Regions from separate parts of the Pelosinus baikalensis genome, predicted to be linked through region 1. Evidence: riboswitches for the same ligand, from Rfam matches in the RefSeq annotation. Region 1 holds a riboswitch; each other region holds the start of a gene.

Region 1 (6,950 bases):
TTTAACGACAGTAATTTAATAGGATCTTTTTATTCTTCGTAAATGGACAAACTGGAAAAGAGGTGTACTTTTGCAAGAGCAAGCATTTATTGATCCAAAAGCAATCCCAATATCCTGTAAACTAGCTACTGAAATAGGATTATTTTATTAATGCAGAGTATGCAATATTAACTTTTAGGTCAGCCAAGAGCCTTAATCCCAGCGTGGACAAAATGGGAAAGGATGAAAAAATTATGAAAAAGACTTGTCGTAACTGTTGCAAAAAAACGTCTTGTATGCCGTTAGAGCCGTTTATTGCATGTGCATCATGGGGGAAGAAACGAAAACTTCGAAAATCTTAATTGTCAAAATGGAATTGATACTTCAGTACCAGGACGCGGATCAGCGACCTGGACAAAATGTCAAATAGCAAGGCGCCAGAAGTTAAATATACTTGTATGAAAATTGCGGATATTTATCTCCTGAAAGACTTGCTTATAGATGATAAATCAATCAAAAATCAATTAGCTGCTTATTCCGGACAACAAATTGAAATGGAAATTCATAATCAGTAAAGATGGACAAACTGGCACTCATGATTGGAACTCAAAAACACAAGGAAGTGATTTTATGAATGTAGTTATACTACTGTGTTTTACTATGATTATTGCATTTATAATAGTTGGCTATATGGCTTATATGGAGAAGAAAAAAAACGGTGTTATCGTCACAGCAATAACCGTATTGTTTTTAATAGTAATGGGATTTAAAGCATGGACTTTGCAATAAATTCTCCAAGTTAATAAGTAGTCAAATTAGTGGTGGTTTCGTGGTGAGTTAAGACAGTAACTTTAGGAGGACGTAGAAAATGAGTTGCGATAATTTTAATATTGTTGAATTTAATGGAATAAGATCAATATTTGTTGAAGATATTGAAGAATGTAAAAAATGCCCTGAATTCCAGGACGATTTTTGTGAGCATTGGTGTTGCCTAGTGTATGAATCGTAAATGGTGGTATTAGACTAGTCAATTTGACCGACCGGCTGCAGCCGGATCGAAGCCAAGACCAAAATAGAAATGGAGGGCTTATCGTGAATGAAAAATTTATACAGGTAAAGGACTTTTCTACTCCTAATAGCGAGTATGATTTTGTTGACTGGTTACGAAAACTGGTTTTTGCAGATCATCTAAGTGACACAGATAAATTGGCGTTGCTCATTAGCGACATTTCCATGACTGCTGATAATTCGGCAACAATCGAATATAAGAACGGCAATAAATTTAAGCTGACCATTGAAAAAATGTAAGGTCAAAATGGAAATCGATTAAGGGCATGAGCACCAGGGCATTTGTAACATAAATCAAAGCGCATCTCTTTCCATTCTAATCATAAACAATCTTAGATCTGATCCACCTTCGGCAAAAACTCTAAATTCTAATTTTTGACCTGGCTTTATTCGAATGCCTCTAACGTATACAATAAATCCAGAGCTCTCACGAGGGAGTTGATTCACAGTGAATGTAGCGGATGTTAATGGATGTTCTAAATCGTTAGCATCCACGATATCCACGGAAAATGCTTTACCTCCAAGTCTTCTAACTGCATCCATAAAATAATACACATTTATTTGGCCAAGAGATGTATTATCGAAGTATGGTCCATATGAAAAATGTCCTATTCCGTGATGATTATAGTTAAACATTTTATAGCCCGGGCGAGTTATATAGCCTTGAGGAATTTGACCTGTACGCATTGGAAGTTCATCTCCCATCCACCAGTAGGCTTCTGTTCCTAATAAATTACTATTCTCATGATTTTGAATAATCATAGGGTCGATAGTGAGTGAAAAACCAGTATTCAAAATTAATACCCCCTTTTAAACTAACTTATCATGTAGTATTACTTCTAATTAGCAATTTATACATAACACTTAAGACATGGACTAGTCAAAATGGCCGAGTATCCTTGGGCGTTTCCCTAACGGGTCGGGCTGTCGTGAATCGAGCCAAACAAAAACCCTGTTTGTCTCGCCCTTTTGGGCTTCCATCCCTAACGTAAAAACAAAGAAAAACGCAATAAGGACGCCATTCTGCGGAATGGCCTTTAAATAAAGCTCCTGTTTTTTTTCGGTACACATTATAATTCCTTACGGCTTTCTTTTGCAAGGGCGCAAATTTTTTTAAAAACATTAAAAAATTTTGCTTCCTCCCTTGCAAAAGCACCTCCAGGGATTATCCTGTGACGCGTCAAAAAAACAATGCAGGGGGACGGCGTAGATCGGTAACTAATCTTGTTATTGATCTGGTTATTCTAGGCTGTTTACTCTGCTAAGGAGGACGTAATAATGAATAATTATGAAATGAAACAAGAGGCTAGAAAAGAGCGATATATGCAGTTGGCAGATAAAGCTCAACAAGAAAGTAATGTCGCTCATTCAACAGCTAGAAAAATTGGTTCATTTATTCCCTTCGGACAGCCCATTTTAGTGGGACATCATTCCGAAAAACGCCATCGCAGAGATATAGCCAAAATTGAAAATAATATGCGAAAAGCCGTTGCTCTTACAGACAAGGCAAAATATTATAGTGATAAAGCGGCCAGTGTTGGCAAGGGTGGTATTTCTTCCGATGATCCAAGTGCAATTCAAAAACTAAAAGAGCAATTACAGGCAGCAGAAAGAAACCAAGAAATTATGAAAGCAGCAAACAAAGCTATTAAAAAGGGTGATGATGCTGCCTTAAGAAAGTTAGGTTTTACTGATTCTCAAATAGTTGAATTAAAAAAGCCTGATTATATGGGCAGAGTTGGTTATGCGCCTTTCTCCCTTACGAATAATAATGCAAATATTCGTCGGTTAAAAAAACGGATTGAGGAATTAGAAAATAAAGCAAAAATGCAACCCAAGGAAATCGAGCATGAAGGCTTTACATATTGTGAGGAAGATAACCGCTGCCAGTTTATATTCTCAGACAAACCAGATGATGAAACAAGAGCCTTACTAAAATCTCATGCCTTTAAGTGGTCCCCTTCTCGCGGGGCATGGGTTCGGATGTTAAATGGAAATGGAAGATATGCAGCGGATCGTGTGATTAGTAAATTAAAAGCACAAAACGCTTAAATAATAAGGCCATCCGGGAGCCTATCCCAGCTGAAAGGGTGATGATTTAATGCAGGAACTTACTAATAAATGCTTTGATCAACAAGTGAAGCCAGAATGTAAAGGCTGTATGTTTTTAACTTATCTTGACGAAACCGATGAAGAAAAACCGTGTGACATTATTAAATGCAAGAATAGGTGAGTAAGAGGGGAGAAATCCCCTCTATAGACAAACTGGTGGGAGGTCTGAAAATGGACGAATTTATAGGCTGTATCACTCGCAAGGCCAATTCAGATAATATCGTAATTGAAGCTGTATCTAATGATAGAGAGATAAAAATCATTTTTACGCCGGAGAACTTCGCGTTTGCGCTTACAGCTGCACCTAGAAGATGTGAGGTTATTGAAAGATCTTTCAATAAAAAAGAATAATCTCAAAATTGGAGGGAAAAAATGGCTTACTCAAAAATATCACAATCTGATGCTGCTGAAAATATCTATAGTGCTTATAAATTTTGGAAGGACTTAGCTCTTTTATATATGGCTCGTTGTGGCAATGAAATAGCTGATGAATATCAATCCTTAGATAAAGAAGAACGTTCTAAAATGGCCGAAAAAGAATTTATAAGAATTATTAAACGAAAGGAAGAGTAACATGAAAAACATTATAGATAAATTTAAAAACCATTCAGAACCCATACTTAGTGGGGTATTTTGGATTATTATTCTAACTTATGCAATAGCATTTTCTGGTACGAAAACGTTATCATATATATTCTTTGGATTAGGAATGTTAATTCCGCTATTCTGGATTGTAGGTTTCATTGCAAAGAAAAATATATGTTTAATTAATTCAGGTGCTATTATGATTTTCTGCTTAGTCATTGCCTCTATTTTCTATTTGATCAATACTTTCATAGCCTCTTAAAAGATTGTTTTAGCCGCATAATGCAGAGTAGTCAAACTGGTAAAGGTGGACAGTATACCCATAACCACTCATCCATTCCGCTGCTTCTACCGTTCCAGGTAAAATCGCAGTAAGAGGAGTACCTTCATCAACCCCAAGATCAACGCCGCTATGGAATCGTTTCGTATCAAAAACAGGGTGCGTTCACCAGCCAAAAGGAGAGGTAATTAAAAAGAAAAACGCCTGCTTTCCTCAACGGGGCGGCGTGTTGTCGAAAATATAAATTAGGGCGGAAAAGCTGATGAATGAGAAAAAGTGGACAAATTTCTCTGGAAGGTTAGGGATAAGCTTGCTAAGGATATCCTAGATAACCTATCAGCCAAGTAGCTAACAGGTATTACCGGGGTGGGGACAACCAAACTGCGCATATTGTTTGAATCATATTATAGGATGAGTATTGGTGAATATGTGCGCCGGGAGAAGATGAGCTATGCTGTGTTTGTTGTGGAATGATGAAATGAGTATCCAAATCCTTCATTGACATTGATTATCATTATCTATATAATTATAACAAACTCTTTCTAGAAAAATTTATTAAAAGATACTAAAAAAATAAAAGAAGGTGTATTCGTGTGAAAAAAGTAGGGTTTATTATGGCATTTACATTATTATTGATTATGGGAATGTCATTTTCTGCCTTAGCAAAGGATAAAGCCCAGATGACTCCTCCCCAAATTATTACCTTAGCGGCGATTTCTCTACCGCTGGAAATGAAGGAGAAATATGCAGAACAAACAGTGCCAGTGAAGATTAAAGCAACTGTATCTGAACTTGGAACGGTAGATGGTGATGTACAAATCATTACAAGTTCCGGCGATGCTGCCTTTGATAATGCAGTGATTGAGTCAATAAAAAAGTCGATGTTTAGTCCTGCATATAGTGATAATACAGCTGTTTCTTGCTCGATTGTTCTTCCTTTGCATGTCAAAGTAGAAAAAAACATACCAGAAGAACAAGTAGGCAATGAAACACCACCTATCTCGGATAATCAATAAGTCAATTAAGTCAGAAATCGGGTTTAAAATTTCTTTAAATAACGCCATCTCAAATTATGAGTATAACAAAGCTGGGGCACAATGAGATGGAATCACTGAGCCCCAGCTTTGTTAGTGGTAATCAAGTATTGGTTTTTAATTCAAAACAAAAAGCCTTGCAAATTCTAACAAAGAATGAGCGAGGCTTTTTAAGATAAACAAAAATACTAAAGTATACATTTAATGATGACGATTTTTTTTAAATAGATTATGAGCAGCTTCAATTACGTATGATATGAGATGCAAAATGAGATAGAAAAACTTGACAAATGAAAAATTAGATAATATAGTAATATAAGGTAATAATTAGTAGAATTTAATATGAATGATATAGGTGCCTTTCGAGGCTTAATAGGGAAGTTCGGTTAAAGTCCGACACGGTCCCGCCACTGTAATGAGGAGCAAACCCATGTTTATGCCACTGGGATGAAAATTCTGGGAAGGTATGGGAGAGCGATGATCCAGAGTCAGGAGAACTGCCTATATATCAATCACCGTTTGACCTGCGAGAGATGGGGAGGGGATTTTGCGCAAGATACGCATTATTTCGTCTCGGCTGTTTTTTTATTCAGCTGAGATTTATTTATTGTATTTTGAAACTTGCGTTTAACTCTCGGGATCATACCGGGAGTTTTTTGTTTATCAAAAGGTAAACGAGAATTAGTTTTAACAGATGATTTTGGTCAGTGAGTAAGCAAATAGTGGAGGAATGTTATATGAAAAATAAATATGAACTATTGTTATCGCTGAAGTTGCTTGAATATGAAATAAAACAATTAACAATTTATTCCAAGGAATGTAATGAGTGTTTTGATCTGCTAAAAAATAAATTAGACTATCTTTGCAAATTTATGACAAATGATGAGAATCTAAAACAATGGAATTTATGGGAGAATCATAGAGATGTAAGACAACATTGTGAAAGATTAAGAGAAACATCCGTAAAGGCCTTATGTGATATGGAAAAATATCAATCACTTTGTACGTCCAACCACAAATTAGACATAAGTGAGTATTTTACGAGTTTATCAGAGTCCGTTAAATCTGAACTTGAAGATTTTGGTATTGATCGTAAATCTAAGGTGCTTTTTATAGGATCAGGTGCTTTTCCAATTTCAGCACTTACCATTGCTAACGAAATAAGAGCTGAAGTGATGTGTTTGGATATTGATAGGGAGGCTTTAAATCTTGGAGAACAAGTAGCTAATATTTCTGGCTTGCAATCAATGGTCAAATTCTCTAATGAGAAATTAAGAGATGTAGCTTTTCTAAAAGAAGCTACACATATTATTGTTGCTTCACTAGTAAAAAACAAAACCGAAGTCTTAGATGAATTAAAAGGTGTTATAGGTTTGAAGACAAAGATTCTTTTACGATATGGGGATGGTCTAAAGTCGGTGTTTAATTATCCTTTAGACAAAAAGTTATCTGCGGAATGGGTACAAACCCTAAACTGTCAAAGCAAAAATATTTACGATACTATTATTCTGGAGAAAGCAATATGAACATTATTTTTGATGCTTCAAGTATTGAGAAGGAGATAACTCCTGTCCATAGTTTTGGTAATACATTAATAGTTGGTGCTGGTCCAGCAGCAATACATATTGCTGTGAATATTTCCCATGGATGGTGCGATAGATTAGGTATGCTGAATCGGAAAGGATCCCACGCAAGTCGTCTTAGAAGAGATTTAGAACAGAATCATTACAAACTTACAGCAAAGGTACAAAGTGAAATGTACAGCCACCTTACAGGAGAGGCTAATTTAGAATATTTCTACGAAGGTTTTGATAACGTAGATGATATCTGGCAAACCCTAATACTATGTACGCCAAGTGACAGTTATAAAGATATCATCAATGCCTTGCAGA
Region 2 (6,950 bases), on a different contig from region 1:
GCGTTTCTTGCGCCAGAACTTTGGCCAATAAAACACGCTGTTTCTCACCGCCTGACATCAAATGGACCGGTTTATCCGCTAATGCTTCCACCCCTGTAAACTCCATATATTGCTGGACTATTGCTTTATCCTCAGCCTGCTCATGCTGCCACCATTTTAGATATGGATAACGCCCAGTTAAAACCACTTCTAAGGCCGTATAACCAAAACCTACATTTACTTCCTGCTGCATATAGGCAATATGGCGAGCCAGTTCCTTATCAGACAAGGTTGTAATGGGACGGCCTAATAACTGTACCTCACCCGCAGCTAAAGGCAGAAAACCACGCAAAGCAAGGAGCAAGGTACTTTTGCCTGCTCCATTGGGGCCAATAATCCCCACAAATTCTCCAGCACTTATGCTGCAGGTAATATTCTCTAAAATTTTCTTTCCACCAAGCACAATACTACTATTATGGGCGGTTATGATTTCCTGTGTCATGAGGTTCCTCCAGACTGTTGCGTTTTACGCAGCAGATATAAGAAGTAAGGGGCTCCCAGTAACGCTGTCATAATACCTACACGAATTTCATTAGGAGGAAAAATCATTCGTCCTAAGGTATCACAGAACACTAAGAACAAAGCACCCGCTAAGGCACTGCTTGGCAGCAGCCAGCGATGCTCCGGCCCAACTATAATTCGCATAATATGAGGTACAATTAAACCGACAAAGCCAATGGTACCACTCACACATACTGCCATTGCCGTAGTAGCAGCAGCCACAAATAATAAAAGCAGGCGCAATGCAACTACAGGCACCCCTACGGATCGAGCTTCTTGTTCGCCTAGTACAAGAACATTCAAATGCCGTGCCAGCAAGCATAAAACAATCAGACCTATGAGAATTGGACCAACTGCCAGGTAAACATGTTCCCAGCGTCGATAATCTAAGCCCCCTACCACCCAAAATAAATATTCTCGTACCCGATATTCATTCATCAGAGTCAAAATTCCAGATGTTAAAGCCCCCATTAGCATACTGACGGCTACTCCTGACAACAATAAGGTCATCACGAGAATTTTGCCCCGTGACATGGATAAAAAAACCGTTGCGCTCACTGCGGCAAGGGCTCCCACTAACGCAAACATCGGCATAATAAATATACTAAAAGACGTTAGACCAAGAGCAATGGCAGCAACAGCTCCAAGAGATGCTCCACTGGAAACGCCAATAATTCCCGGATCAGCTAGAGGGTTACCAAATACCCCCTGCATAACGGCTCCCGATACACCTAATGCAGCTCCCACTAACACCCCTACAAGTACCCGGGGCAAACGGATATTCCACACCACAGCCTGAAATTCGGCATTAACGGAGGGGAAATATCCGCTAATCACGGGCACATGCTGTCCAATAATTGCTAGTGTATCTTCCCATGGCACCGTTATGGTTCCCCAAGATATAGAAAATACGATAAAACCAAGTAATACTATACTAAGTACTATCATAATCTTCCAAGCCTTTTTAGCCCGATTCCCTTGTGTCTTCTTTAGCATTGTTTCTCTCATGGGTTATATTGAGGATAAGCTGCCTTAGCAACGTCCGTTACTCCTTGTACAATATATTGTGATGAAGAGCTTAAATGACGATCGGGAATCGTGAATAGCTGCTCCTCTTTGATTGCTCTAAGACTTTGAAATGCGGGGTCATCTCGTACTCCCGCTTTAAATTCCTCTACACTGGTTTTACCATTATAATTCCACGTTGGCATAATAAAAACATCGGGACTGGCAGCTATAATTTGTTCTTTAGACATCATTTCATTCTTACCAATGCCTACTTTACTTGCCCCATTCACGACACCTGCATATCGGCAGATATCATCAAATAAGCTGCCTTGTCCTCCGATTCCTCCCATTAAAGAGAAAAGGACTACCGTTTTTCGCTCCTTAGAACTGACTTTCTCTAGTGATTTTTGAATCGTTCCTAATTGATTCTCCATTTGGGTTACCATTCGCTGTCCCATCTGCTCTTCTCCAACAACATGGGCAATTTCTCGAATCACATGTTTTACGTCTTCAATGGTACTCGGTGTTTTATATACATAGACAGGAACTCCTGCGTCACGAATGGTTTGAATTAATTCTATAGGCTGCCAATCAGCAATAAATAATACGTCTGGCTGTAATGCGATAATTGCTTCCGGATTGGCCTTCACCTTTTTGGATACCAATTTAGCCTGTTCACTTACGTTGGATATTTCTGGGTCACCTGCCAAATAGGTCAAAGCTAAAATGCGCTCCAAAGGAACCAAGTCTACCAGTATCTCATCTGTCCCCAAGGACAAGGACACAATTCGGCTGGGTTTATGAGGAAGTTTTATTACATGACCTTGGAAATCCTGTACTTCATAGCCTCCTGTTTTAGGTGCATCCTGCTGTTGGTTAGAGCTGCAGCCAACTACTAACAGAAGGCAGCAACTTAAGAGTAAAGCAATAAACGACAATTTTTTCATCCATTAACGCTCCTTATATTGCAAGGCTTCCTGCTGAATCCTGATTTTTTCGGACCAATCATTTATCGATGTATACATAAACTCATGTACTACATAAGTAGGTTGTACACAATTTATAATCTTCTTTACACATGGAGAACTAAAGGGTAAATGCTCATCAATGCGCAGCACATGACTCATGGCAGCTGCCAAAATATCGTCTTGGGGCATAGCTGTACCTCTACTCTGTTTGATATAATTCCCGGACAAGGAATGGTGCAAATGCACACCATGAATATAATGTTTATATTCTTCGAGGTTATCAACTATTTTCAGTACATAATCTACACCATCATCCTGATCCCTTAGTTCTGGATTCGTATTCATCAAATGGCCGATATCTAACATAATCCCTGCCTTGGGATGTTTTACACTATCAAGTAACAACGCTGTAAGTTCTTTATCCTTTAAAGTTAATCCTGGCCACCACAAGTTTTCAAATAATAATTCCATATCCCCTGGTATGCTCTGGGCCAGCTCATTAATCACCTCAATCGTAGCTTCAATGATTTGTCGGTCAGAGAAACTAAACTGCCAATGAAATAATTCTGGAATTCGTGTCTGACTGACATGAAAGACGGCATACTTGGCACCTGCCATTTTAGCAATACGAAGATTTTCACGATAGACATTTAGCCAGCCTTCACGGGTCAAAGCACCGTAACAAGCTTCAATCTCTGCATCACTGCCAAATTGCCTGAGCAGTTCCGTCTTGTCTCCTCGCCAGAAATCCAGCCAGTTCGGCCAAAAACGCAGATGCACCCCCTGTATCCATTGCTTCTTATGGACACGTGGATTCCAAGAATCACAAAACATCATTTCTAAACCATCTAAATGATGATAATTCAAAAAAGCTTCTAAGCATACGGGATTATTATAAATGAGCTCCAGATCAGATGCATAATTGGATAAATTCACAAGTTGTAACATAGTATAAGTCCTTTATTGTTTATTTATGAAGAAGATGCTACTATTAGCATCTTCTTATGATAACCTAGAACTGATATTGGATACCAATTTGATAGTTGCGACCAGGACTTGACCACCAGTCTCCGGCAATTGGAGTATAGGAACTGCCACTATTACCGTAAGCAACATTAGAAAACTCCGCATAATATTTATCAAATATGTTATTAATTTTAATAAATGCCCTTGCTTGCTTCGTGATTTTATAATTCATCGATACATCCCATACCCAATATGTAGTGGCAGGTAAGGCAGGTAATCCATTACTTGGCGTAGGACCAACTCGATCTATGATTCCATGACCAAGCAAGGCAACATCATATTGATCCTGACGATAATTTACACCAACATTCCAAGCACCTTTTGGTATGTACCCGCTTACATTATCTTGCTTACCTGGTGACTCAACTGTAGTTTGTGTATAACCAACAAAACCACTAACATGATTCGAGAATTTTTTGTTTAACTGTACATCCCAACCATAAGCTTTCTCTTCACTAATATTGTAGTATTTCCAATCAGCAGCAGATGCTGCAACAACTTGATTGGACTTTCTTTGAAATACATGAAAAGTTCCCGTTAATGTATTATCAAACTTATGATTCACACCAGCTTCAATCGTCCGTCCATCTTCTGGTTTTAAGTCTCGATTGCCGTAATAAGCATCATATAGTTGAACTGGAGTAGGAGCAATAAAAAACTCACTATAGGAAAGATAATAATTCGTATTATCATTTTGTTTATATCCAAGATTCATATGGGATGTTGTATGACTGCCAAAATCAGAATGATTATCATACCGTACACCAGAGGTTAACTTCCATTGGTTGGTCATATTCCATTCATCTTGCGCGTATAAAGCCCGATTTGTCAGTTTGATATCATTCATATTCACTACTTTATCTTGGTTAAAATCAAAGCCCGTAGTAAAAATATGGCGATCACCCATTTTTTGCGTGAATTGCTCTTGAATTCCAATAGTCTTAACTGTTGTTGTTGTTGAGCCCCATGTAGATCCTATATCATAGGTTGTATCGTAGTCACCACTGAGAAAAGATAATTGATTGTGGCTTTTTTCCGAAAGCTTATTGTTATAAATCATTTTCCAAGAAGAATTATCAGCAGTGCCTGCTTTATGATTATCGATTCCATAAGCACTATCTGCATAACGGTAATCCCCTTTGTAGTTATCATACATCAATGTTACATCAGAGTCATCGTTGATATTTTGGGTTAGCCTAAATGAGTTAGTTTCCCCATTTCGATGTTGGGGAATCCTTACACCGTGACCATCTTTATAATCTCCTAGAATATCCTTCTGGCTCGTTATAACCCAACTAAGATCTCCTGATTTTCCCTGATTCAGCAGCGAATAGTTTTCTTTGCCATAACTGCCTCCCGTGAGAGTTAGAGTTGTACTATTACTTTCCGCTTTGCGGGTAATAATATTAATAACGCCGCCTTTGGCATTGGAACCGTACAATGCAGATGCAGATCCTTTTAGTACTTCTATTCTTTCAATATTTTCTAGAGAGCTATAGGCACTAAAAGGAAAGGGTCCGCTAGTAGCAGCATTGATCTTTATTCCATCGATCAATACGACAATCTCTTTTGCTCCATTAATCCTTAAACCATTAGAATGCTCGTATCCTACGCCACCGCCATAATTATACACAGCGACACCTGGCACATCTCGCAGTACTTCCACCAAATCATGATAATGGTTTTTTTCAATTTCATCTCGCGTGATTACCGTCATATTCGCATTGGCTTCAAATACTTTTACTGGCGTTTTAGTGGCAGTTACCACTATTTGGTCAAAAGAATACTCTTCTTGTTCTTCTGTCTCTGCAGCCTGTACATTTGGCATGTGTAATAATAGAGCACTCCCCAGTACACAGGCGCATAACTTGGCTTGTTTTAACTTTATCTGCTTACCCACACTTTTCCTCCTATATTTTTGTTTTTTTATATAAAGAATATTTATGCAGTTCTCCAACAAAACCCGTAAAAAAATCTCTTAACCCAAAAAGGTCAAGAGATTTTACAATAGCATAAAGTAAATAGTAATCCCGACGTATATATACGTCGGGGAAAAATAAGCACAATAAAAAAACTATCGTACAAATCCCCTCCCCATCTCTCGCAGGTTCTAACGGTGATTGCTATATAGGCAGTTCTCCTGACTTAGAATCATTGCTCCCCCATACCTTCCCAAGACCTTTATCTCAGTGGCATATCATGGGTTCACTCCTCATTACAGTGGCGGGACCGTGCCGGAATGAAACCGGACTTCCCTATTAAGCCCCAAAGGGCACCTATACCATCCATATGAAATTTTTTACATATTATAAGATTCACTTTATAATATCTTTAAAGAATTGTCAAGGAATCAGTATTAACAAATTCTTTTTAAAACTCTATCCCTTTTTGAGCTTTTATGCCTTTTTTATAGGGATGTTTAATCTCTTTCATTTCCGTCACTAAATCCGCTTTATCAATAATTTCTGGACGTACATCCCGCCCTGTCAGCACAAGATGCAATGCAGAGGGCTTGTCCTCTAATAATTTTAATACTGCTTCCAGAGATAGAACGCCAAACTTAATCGCATAGTTAATTTCATCTAAAATAATCATATCCCACTGGTTTGATTCAATTTCTTTTCGCGCCATCGCCAAGGCTTCTTCAGCTGCATGACGATGATCAGCCATAGCATCTTCATTCGCATTGCGAACAAAACCTTCCCCCATCTGACGCATTACAAAATTAGGTCCCAAAGCCTCTGCCGTTTTTAATTCGCCATACTTCCAGCTGCCTTTAATAAACTGTATGATCAGCACTTTGAATCCCTGTCCCCAAGCCCTTAGTCCAAGACCTAAAGCTGCTGTTGTTTTTCCTTTGCCATTTCCTGTGTTAACAAGAATTAAACCATGTCTGTTTTCCATATCCATTCCTCCCCCCTTATTTTCAAAACCCTTTGAAACAACTTTGTAGAATATCTAGCTATTACTCCTTTATCTATTTCGCTATCGACATATCAATGCCTGCATATACCATGTCCGGCTTTTTGACTCATAGCATCCTTAAGATGCTGCACATAAAGATCTTGAATCTTCGTATTTTCTCCTAAGCCATGGAGATAGACATCCACTGTGAAACCCGCCTTTACTAGCTGGGATTTGGCAGAATCCTCATCATCACCAGCCATGTCATTATTGACATGATCACCAGCAACCAGCATAAATGGCATCAATATTACTTTCTTGATATCCCGCTTTTTTAACTTTGCAATCACACTTTCTAGCGGCGGGAAACCTTCTACTGTATAAACAAATATATGATTCAGTCCAGCTTCTTCGATTTTCATTTGCAATGCAGCATAGGCTGTATTGGCAGGATGTATGCCGCCATGTCCCATAAACACAATGGCTTCTTTGCTTTCCACTTTA
Region 3 (6,950 bases), on a different contig from region 1:
AGCCATTGGGCTATTAGCTGCTCAAGTCGCCATGGTCTATGGAGCGGTTCCCATTGTAGTCGATGTGGAAGAAAAACGGTTAGAGCTGGCTAAAGATATTGGCATACCCCATGCCCTGCATCCCGCACAGGGGAAGGTCATTCAAGACCTTTCTGCCATTACTAAGGGACGTATGGCAGAAGTGGTCATTGAAGCCTCGGGAGCTAAAGGAGCCATTCATGGCATGTTTGACTATGTATCTGCCGCAGGACGCATTGCTTTAGTGGGCTGGCCCAATGGAGAAACGCCGCTCCCTACGGCTGTAATTACCAAGAAAGAACTGGATATCGTCGGTTCCCGCACCAGTGCCAATGAATTTCCCGAAGCCATTGCCTTACTGCAAAACAAGCAAGTACAGGTACGCAAGATCATTAGCCGTGTGGTATCCTTTGACGAAATTCCCGATGCCGTCATGAACATGGCTGCCTTTCCTGACAAGTTTGTGAAAGTGATTGCGGTGCTATAGGAATCCATCAAAACCGTATGTCCTTAATTATTTGTATTTTCATACGATTTTCTTAAAAAAATTAAAAATCATAGGAGGTTATGATCATGAAAAAGTTCAGTTTTGCCCCTGAGAAAGACGTTGACGTCATTGCCGTAGGCCGCATTGCCATTGATTTAAATCCTAACGAGATTCATCGCACCTTAGATAAGGTCAATACCTTTACCAAATATGTAGGCGGTTCCCCTGCCAATATTGCCGTTGGTTTAGCCCGTCTTGGCAAGAAGGTCGGCTTTATCGGCAAAGTGTCTAATGATGCTTTTGGCAAGTACGTTGCCGATTACTTTATGGAAAAAGGAATTGATGTATCCCATGTTACCCCATCCTCAGACGGAGAAGTCTTAGGTTTGACCTTTACGGAAATCTCCAGTCCCACAGAAAGTCAGATTCTCATGTACCGGGAAGGCGTTGCAGACCTTGCCTTAGCCCCTGTAGATATTTCCGAAGACTATATCAAGCGTGCTAAATTCCTCTTAATCTCTGGAACTGCATTAGCCGCCAGTCCTTCCAGAGAAGCCTGCTTTTTAGCTATGACCTATGCAAAGAAGCACGATACCAAGATCATCTTTGACATAGACTACCGAAACTACACCTGGAAGTCCAAAGCAGAGATCGCCGTATATTACTCCTTAGCAGGACAGCGCAGTGATATCCTCATGGGTTCCCGGGAAGAATTTGAACTCATGGAAATGCTGGATAAGGGCAATGACATCCCCGACTACTGCCTGGCAGACAACTATCTTTTCCATGGGAATCAGATTGTCATTATCAAACATGGCAAGAAAGGTTCCCTTGCCTATAGCAGTGATCGCAAAGCCTATAAAGTAGGCTCCTTCTCCGTAAAACTCTTAAAATCCTTTGGGGGCGGAGATGCCTATGCTTCTGCCTTTCTCTATGGCATCTTAGAAGGATGGCAAATGCCCACTTCTCTGGAATTTGCTACAGCCTCAGCAGCACGAGTGGTATCCAGTCATAGCTGCTCGGATGCCATGGCTACCGCCGAAGAAATCATAAGCTTTATTGCCGATAGTAATGAGGCCGGGACGGTCATCGAGGAGATTCCCTGGAACCAGTCCATCGAAGGAGGGAGATCATGCCGTTAGTCATCTTAGCCTTAGGCATTGTCCTCCTATTTATCCTCATTATCGGTGTGAAGCTCAACAGCTTCCTATCCCTAATCCTAGTTTCCTTAGGTGTAGGCTTAGCAGAAGGACTGCCCCTTTTAAAAGTGGTAGATTCCATTGAAAGCGGTGTGGGAGGAACCTTAGGGCATTTAGCCTTAGTCATTAGTTTTGGCTCCATGCTGGGAAAACTCATGGTAGACAGTGGAGGAGCCCAGCGCATTGCCATGCACCTCATTGATCGGTTTGGCAGGAAATATGTGAAATGGGCAGTCTGTTTAACAGGCTTCATTGTCGGCATTGCCTTATTCTATGAAGTAGGCTTTGTCCTTCTCATACCCTTGGTCTTTACCATTGCCCTATCGGCAGGAGTGCCCTTACTGGAAGTGGGCGTACCCATGGCAGCCGCCTTATCCGTTACCCATTGGTTCTTGCCGCCCCATCCAGGGCCTACGGCCATTGCGGTCATCTTTAATGCCGATATTGGACTCACGCTAATTTATGGCTTTCTCATTGCCATCCCGACGATCATTGTAGCAGGACCCTTCTTCTATGAAACCATGAAGGATCTCAATCCTGCTGTACCACAAGGACTGCATAGCCATCAGTCCTTTAAGGAAGAGGACATGCCAAGTTTCGCCTCCAGTCTGTTTACCACCTTGATCCCCGTATTCTTAATGGCGGCAGCTTCTCTTACCAAATTAACTCTTCCCAAGGAATCGTATATCACCCAGTTCTTTGCCTTTGTGGGCAATGCGGATATGGCCTTACTCATTGCCGTTCTCGTTGCCTTTTATACCTTTGGTATCAAACGGGGAAAGACCATGGCAGACATGATGGAGTCGGTGCAGCAGTCGGCTATGACCATTGCCATGATTCTCTTAGTCGTGGGTGGCGGCGGTGCCTTTAAGCAGGTGCTCATTGACAGCGGCGTGGGAAAATACATTGCCTCTTTAATGGCAGGTTCCCAGCTTTCCCCCTTAGTACTGGCATGGATGATTGCCGCTGTTCTTCGTCTTGCCGTAGGATCGGCAACGGTAGCTGCCTTAACCACAGGGGGCATGGTACTGCCCCTCATTGCAGCAACAGGTGTCAGTCCCGAACTCATGGTTCTGGCTACCGGGGCAGGCAGTGTCATGGCAGGACCGCCCAATGACCCGGGATTTTGGATGTTTAAGGAATTCTTCAATCTTTCCGTAAAAGAGACCATACGATCCTGGTGCGTGATGGAGACCGCCATTTCCTTTATGGGGCTGGCTGGCGTACTGTTGATCCATTACGTGATCTCGTAATGGACTGGTATACAGGAAAGACGATGGAACAGAAAGAACGATCGAACGGAAAGAAAGGATGGATGAACGATGAAGTTGCCATTTACGATTAATCTAACGAGTAAAGTAGCCGTTATCACGGGAGGCGGCGGTGTGCTGGGGAGTGCCTTTGCCAAGGCTATTGCCCAATGCGGGGCAAAAGTAGCGATTGTGGATCTCAATCGTACCAGTGCCGAAGAGGTAGCAGCACAGATTTGCCGAGAAGGAGGTGTGGCCATCGCCGTAGAGGCTAATGTACTGGTTAAAGACAGCCTGACAACGGCTCTTGTCAAAATTCATAAGGAATTAGGGCCTTGTGATATCTTGTTGAATGGAGCAGGAGGCAATCATCCCGCAGGGACAACAACGAAAGAATATTTGTACCTTGAGGATGTGGAGAAGCAGGAGAACATTCAAACCTTTTTCGATCTGGAACGGGAGGGGGTAGAGTTCGTCTTTAACCTGAATTTCTTAGGAACCCTGCTGCCCACGCAAGTTTTTACCCGGGATATGGTGGCACGCAAGCAGGGCATTGTCATCAACATTTCTTCCATGAATGCCTATACTCCCTTAACCAAGATCCCTGCCTACAGCGGGGCCAAAGCCGCAGTCAGCAATTTCACCCAATGGCTGGCAGTCCATATGTCGAAGGTGGGCATACGGGTCAATGCCATTGCCCCCGAATTCTTCTTAACAGAGCAAACGAAAGGACTCTTGCAGCGTGAGGATGGTACGTTAACCGAGCGGGCCCAGAAGGTGATTTCTCAAACGCCTATGGGACGGTTTGGTGAACCGCAAGAATTGATTGGAACCTTATTGTGGCTGCTCAGTGAACCCGCTTCCGGGTTTGTCAATGGAGCTGTGATTCCTGTGGATGGCGGATTTTCCGCCTATTCGGGTGTGTAGGAATAGACTGTACAATGTAGAGAGAGTATACCCCTCATGATAAAAGGAAGAAGTCCTGCAGGCAATCACTATGCAGAACTTCTTCTTCATTTGTTATTCTCCAGGATCTACTTATTGATAATATTCGATAATCGTTTTAGCAGGAACGTACAAAGGATTCCTCCAATGATTCCGGTGACTAGCTGCGGCCAGCTCATGAGGGCTTTCAATATAGTAGCCTGCTTCTCTGGAAGAGCAACGATGGAAAAAGCCCATGAGCTTGAGAAATAAAGAATCAGCATTCTGCCGATGGAAGAAAGGGTGATCGCCAGCCAGCGATTGTAAAATAAGGTCATATGGTAAATCAGTACATATGCCATATTGGTGAAAGCCACTGGCAGAATAAAGATGGGTAAGGGTAAGGCTTGCTGAAAGAACGCTACAATGGGAGCGAGAACAGCCATTCCGAGGGCTGCTTTTGGGCCTGTGATTTCCAATGCTATCAGGAGGCATGCGTTGATGGCGCTGCCAACCACAAACATGGATATAAAAGGCGGTACCGGAACAAGGAGTCGAAGAGACTGCAGTACAATCATTAAGGCTAAAAGTAGAGCCATTCGCACAACTTTCTGATGCATGTAAAAATTCTCTACTTGGCTAGCGTATAAAATTCGCCCATTAGATTTTGGATAGCACCATCCAATGGTTTGATTTCCGTTTTCCGAAAACCTGCACTTGTAAGGGCGAGCTCAATGTTCGATCTGGTTTGTAAGATGTCAAGGCCTGCAAGATGACTCGACAGCCAGCCGACAATGGATTCTTTTGGCGATATATAGTCGTCGCTTACTCTATGACTGACCAGATAAAGATAGCCTGAAGGGGTGAGAGCCTGTGCTATTTTCGCGGTCAGCTCTTTTAGATTTGCATTGGCAAAATCTAAGATTCCCGACGCGATAATCAGGTCGTAATTGCCACCGATGGGATCTGTCATAAAGTCACCGCGCATGATGGATAGGCGGTGCTCCAGATGCCCTTCTGCCACACACTCTTCAGGAACATCGGCCACTCCGGGCTGTTCAAAAATGACGCCTGAAGCCAAAGGGAACTGGCGGACAAATTCGATAGCCATCATTCCTGAGCCTCCGCCAAGATCCAAAATCCGAAGGGGGGCAGTGGGCTCTACGAATTGTGCGGCAGCGCGCAAAAATGACTGAACGCGGCCTGTACGGGCCTCTACTGCTGTTAAGCGTGCCAGCTTGCGAAAATCAAATAGCTCTTTGCCTTGATTCTGTTCTTGAATGGCTGGATCGGGTCCGAGGCGAACCAGTTCTTCCACTTGGTCGAGTCCTGTCATCTTGTTCCAGAAGGTCAGATATTCCCCTAAATAGTAAGGGCTGTTTTGACTGAGGAATAACTCTGTTTCTGGTGTATTTCGGAATTGGTGATTGTTTTTTTCGAGTAGACCGATTGCTGCCAGACTGTTCAGAAAGAGTGTAAGGTTTCTTTCATCATATCCGGTCATCGACGCGATTTTTTCTGCCGACGTATCGTGTTTTAGGTAATCAAATACCTTAAGGGAAATGCCAGCGAATAGGAGCTGTGTTTCTCTATATTGCTGCAGCATTCCAAGAAATTTTCTGGGACTATGGGTAGGATATTCCATCATAAACACCTCTTTCAAATTTTGTTTGTATGCCTGGCATACAAATTGGTTAAAAAAAACAGCTTCTACTAAGCCGGGACAAAATGAAATAAAGACTTGCGCTCCAGTGGTACTTTTCGGGTTTGCTCCCCATTACAGTGGCAGGACCGCGCCGGTATTTCACCGGACTTCCCTATTAAGCCCCTGAGGGCACCTATCTCAACAGTATGAGATTCATTCTCATCGTAGCAAATAATAATACGTTTGTCAACGAGATGTTATGATATAGATCATGATCTTTTCTATAATTTGGCAGCGGTAACAGTTGTTATACTTACAGAATTTCGATACAATAAGGTCATGAAGAAAAAATCTTATGCAACGATGAGTAAGTTTATGCGGTTGATTGAAACAATTGCTAACAGCAAAATGAAACAGCTGGATTTTGGTGATGGTATCGTTCTATATCGAGGTGAGATTCACATGATTAGGGCGATCGGCGATCATCCAGGCATGTTTATTTCTGAAATAGCACGATATTTTGGTGTTACCCGGGCAGTTGTTTCGAAAAGTGTTTTGAAGATCGAAAAGAGCGGCTATGTGCGCAAAGTAATAGATCCTTTAGATAAGAAGCGTGTTCAAGTCTACCTGACAGAGCGGGGAGAGGCCGCATATCAGGCTCATAACGCATTTCACTTGGAGAAAGACGATTATATTTTTGCGCATTTGGAGGGCTTGAGCGCAAAAGAATTAGAAGCAGTCAGTGTGTTTTTAGACAAAGCACAGCAGATGATCGATCATCATTTTTGATTAAGAGTTGCCCTCATTCTAAGGGGAACGTCTGGAAGGAGGCCGATATGAAGCAGATTGAACTCATTTCACTGCCATTTCATTCTGAACCGAAACCGCAAAAAAGAGCCAGTGCAAAACCTGCTATTGAAAGGGAAGAACGAGGCAAGGAAGAAATCACCCCACCAAGCATACCACAGGTTGATATTCTCGATCTTCGCAAACATCCTATAACCTATACGGCTCATCAAGAAACAGCCCTCAAGGAAATCGCTTCCTTCTTATGCAGCAGTCAGGAATCGGTATATATCCTTTCCGGTTATGCCGGGACTGGCAAAACGACCATCGCTGAAAACATCGTCAAATATGGACTGGCTCTAGGCAAAGAGTGCATCATTACAGCCCCCACCAACCAAGCCGTCAAGGTACTAAAGGACAAATTCGGCGAAATCAAGGTTCTTTTTAAAACCCTTCACTCCACCTTGTATGGTTCTCCTGATGCTGATACTGGTGAATGGATAGCCAGTGTCAAGTTTAAAGCTTACCATGTCATTCTCGTTGACGAATCCTCCATGATCAGTAAAACCGTCTACGCCGATCTCATCAAGGAGGCCCAGTCTGCCCATGCAAAGGTCATCTTCTTCGGGGACAGCTTCCAA

Evidence for each region. A riboswitch is a leader RNA that binds a small molecule or an ion and turns the genes downstream of it on or off. The one in region 1 is predicted to bind cobalamin.
Region 2: linked by a shared signal. The riboswitch ahead of LMF89_RS11430 (TonB-dependent receptor plug domain-containing protein) and the one ahead of LMF89_RS21850 (nicotianamine synthase family protein) in region 1 are both predicted to bind cobalamin.
Region 3: linked by a shared signal. The riboswitch ahead of LMF89_RS18560 (methyltransferase) and the one ahead of LMF89_RS21850 (nicotianamine synthase family protein) in region 1 are both predicted to bind cobalamin.

Annotation. Positions count from the first base shown of each region.
Region 1 is NZ_JAJHJB010000046.1:18,669-25,618, forward strand. Features, by position in the region: gene LMF89_RS21805 (hypothetical protein) at 610-768, shown strand; gene LMF89_RS21810 (hypothetical protein) at 1,072-1,287, shown strand; gene LMF89_RS21815 (hypothetical protein) at 1,342-1,842, opposite strand; gene LMF89_RS21820 (DUF3560 domain-containing protein) at 2,326-3,099, shown strand; gene LMF89_RS21825 (hypothetical protein) at 3,331-3,510, shown strand; gene LMF89_RS21830 (hypothetical protein) at 3,532-3,732, shown strand; gene LMF89_RS21835 (hypothetical protein) at 3,734-4,006, shown strand; partial or broken gene LMF89_RS26485 (hypothetical protein) at 4,016-4,153, opposite strand; gene LMF89_RS21845 (TonB family protein) at 4,618-5,040, shown strand; cobalamin riboswitch at 5,395-5,577, shown strand; gene LMF89_RS21850 (nicotianamine synthase family protein) at 5,796-6,584, shown strand; gene LMF89_RS21855 (opine metallophore biosynthesis dehydrogenase) at 6,581-6,950, shown strand, end outside.
Region 2 is NZ_JAJHJB010000014.1:19,722-26,671, reverse strand. Features, by position in the region: gene LMF89_RS11450 (ABC transporter ATP-binding protein) at 1-481, opposite strand, end outside; gene LMF89_RS11445 (FecCD family ABC transporter permease) at 478-1,548, opposite strand; gene LMF89_RS11440 (ABC transporter substrate-binding protein) at 1,545-2,495, opposite strand; gene LMF89_RS11435 (TIM barrel protein) at 2,499-3,464, opposite strand; gene LMF89_RS11430 (TonB-dependent receptor plug domain-containing protein) at 3,529-5,442, opposite strand; cobalamin riboswitch at 5,656-5,837, opposite strand; gene cobO (cob(I)yrinic acid a,c-diamide adenosyltransferase) at 5,913-6,446, opposite strand; gene LMF89_RS11420 (sirohydrochlorin cobaltochelatase) at 6,539-6,950, opposite strand, start outside.
Region 3 is NZ_JAJHJB010000032.1:7,322-14,271, forward strand. Features, by position in the region: gene LMF89_RS18535 (alcohol dehydrogenase catalytic domain-containing protein) at 1-505, shown strand, start outside; gene iolC (5-dehydro-2-deoxygluconokinase) at 592-1,647, shown strand; gene LMF89_RS18545 (gluconate:H+ symporter) at 1,638-2,957, shown strand; gene LMF89_RS18550 (SDR family oxidoreductase) at 3,027-3,881, shown strand; gene LMF89_RS18555 (ECF transporter S component) at 3,989-4,498, opposite strand; gene LMF89_RS18560 (methyltransferase) at 4,510-5,526, opposite strand; cobalamin riboswitch at 5,564-5,735, opposite strand; gene LMF89_RS18565 (MarR family winged helix-turn-helix transcriptional regulator) at 5,767-6,312, shown strand; gene LMF89_RS18570 (ATP-dependent DNA helicase) at 6,360-6,950, shown strand, end outside.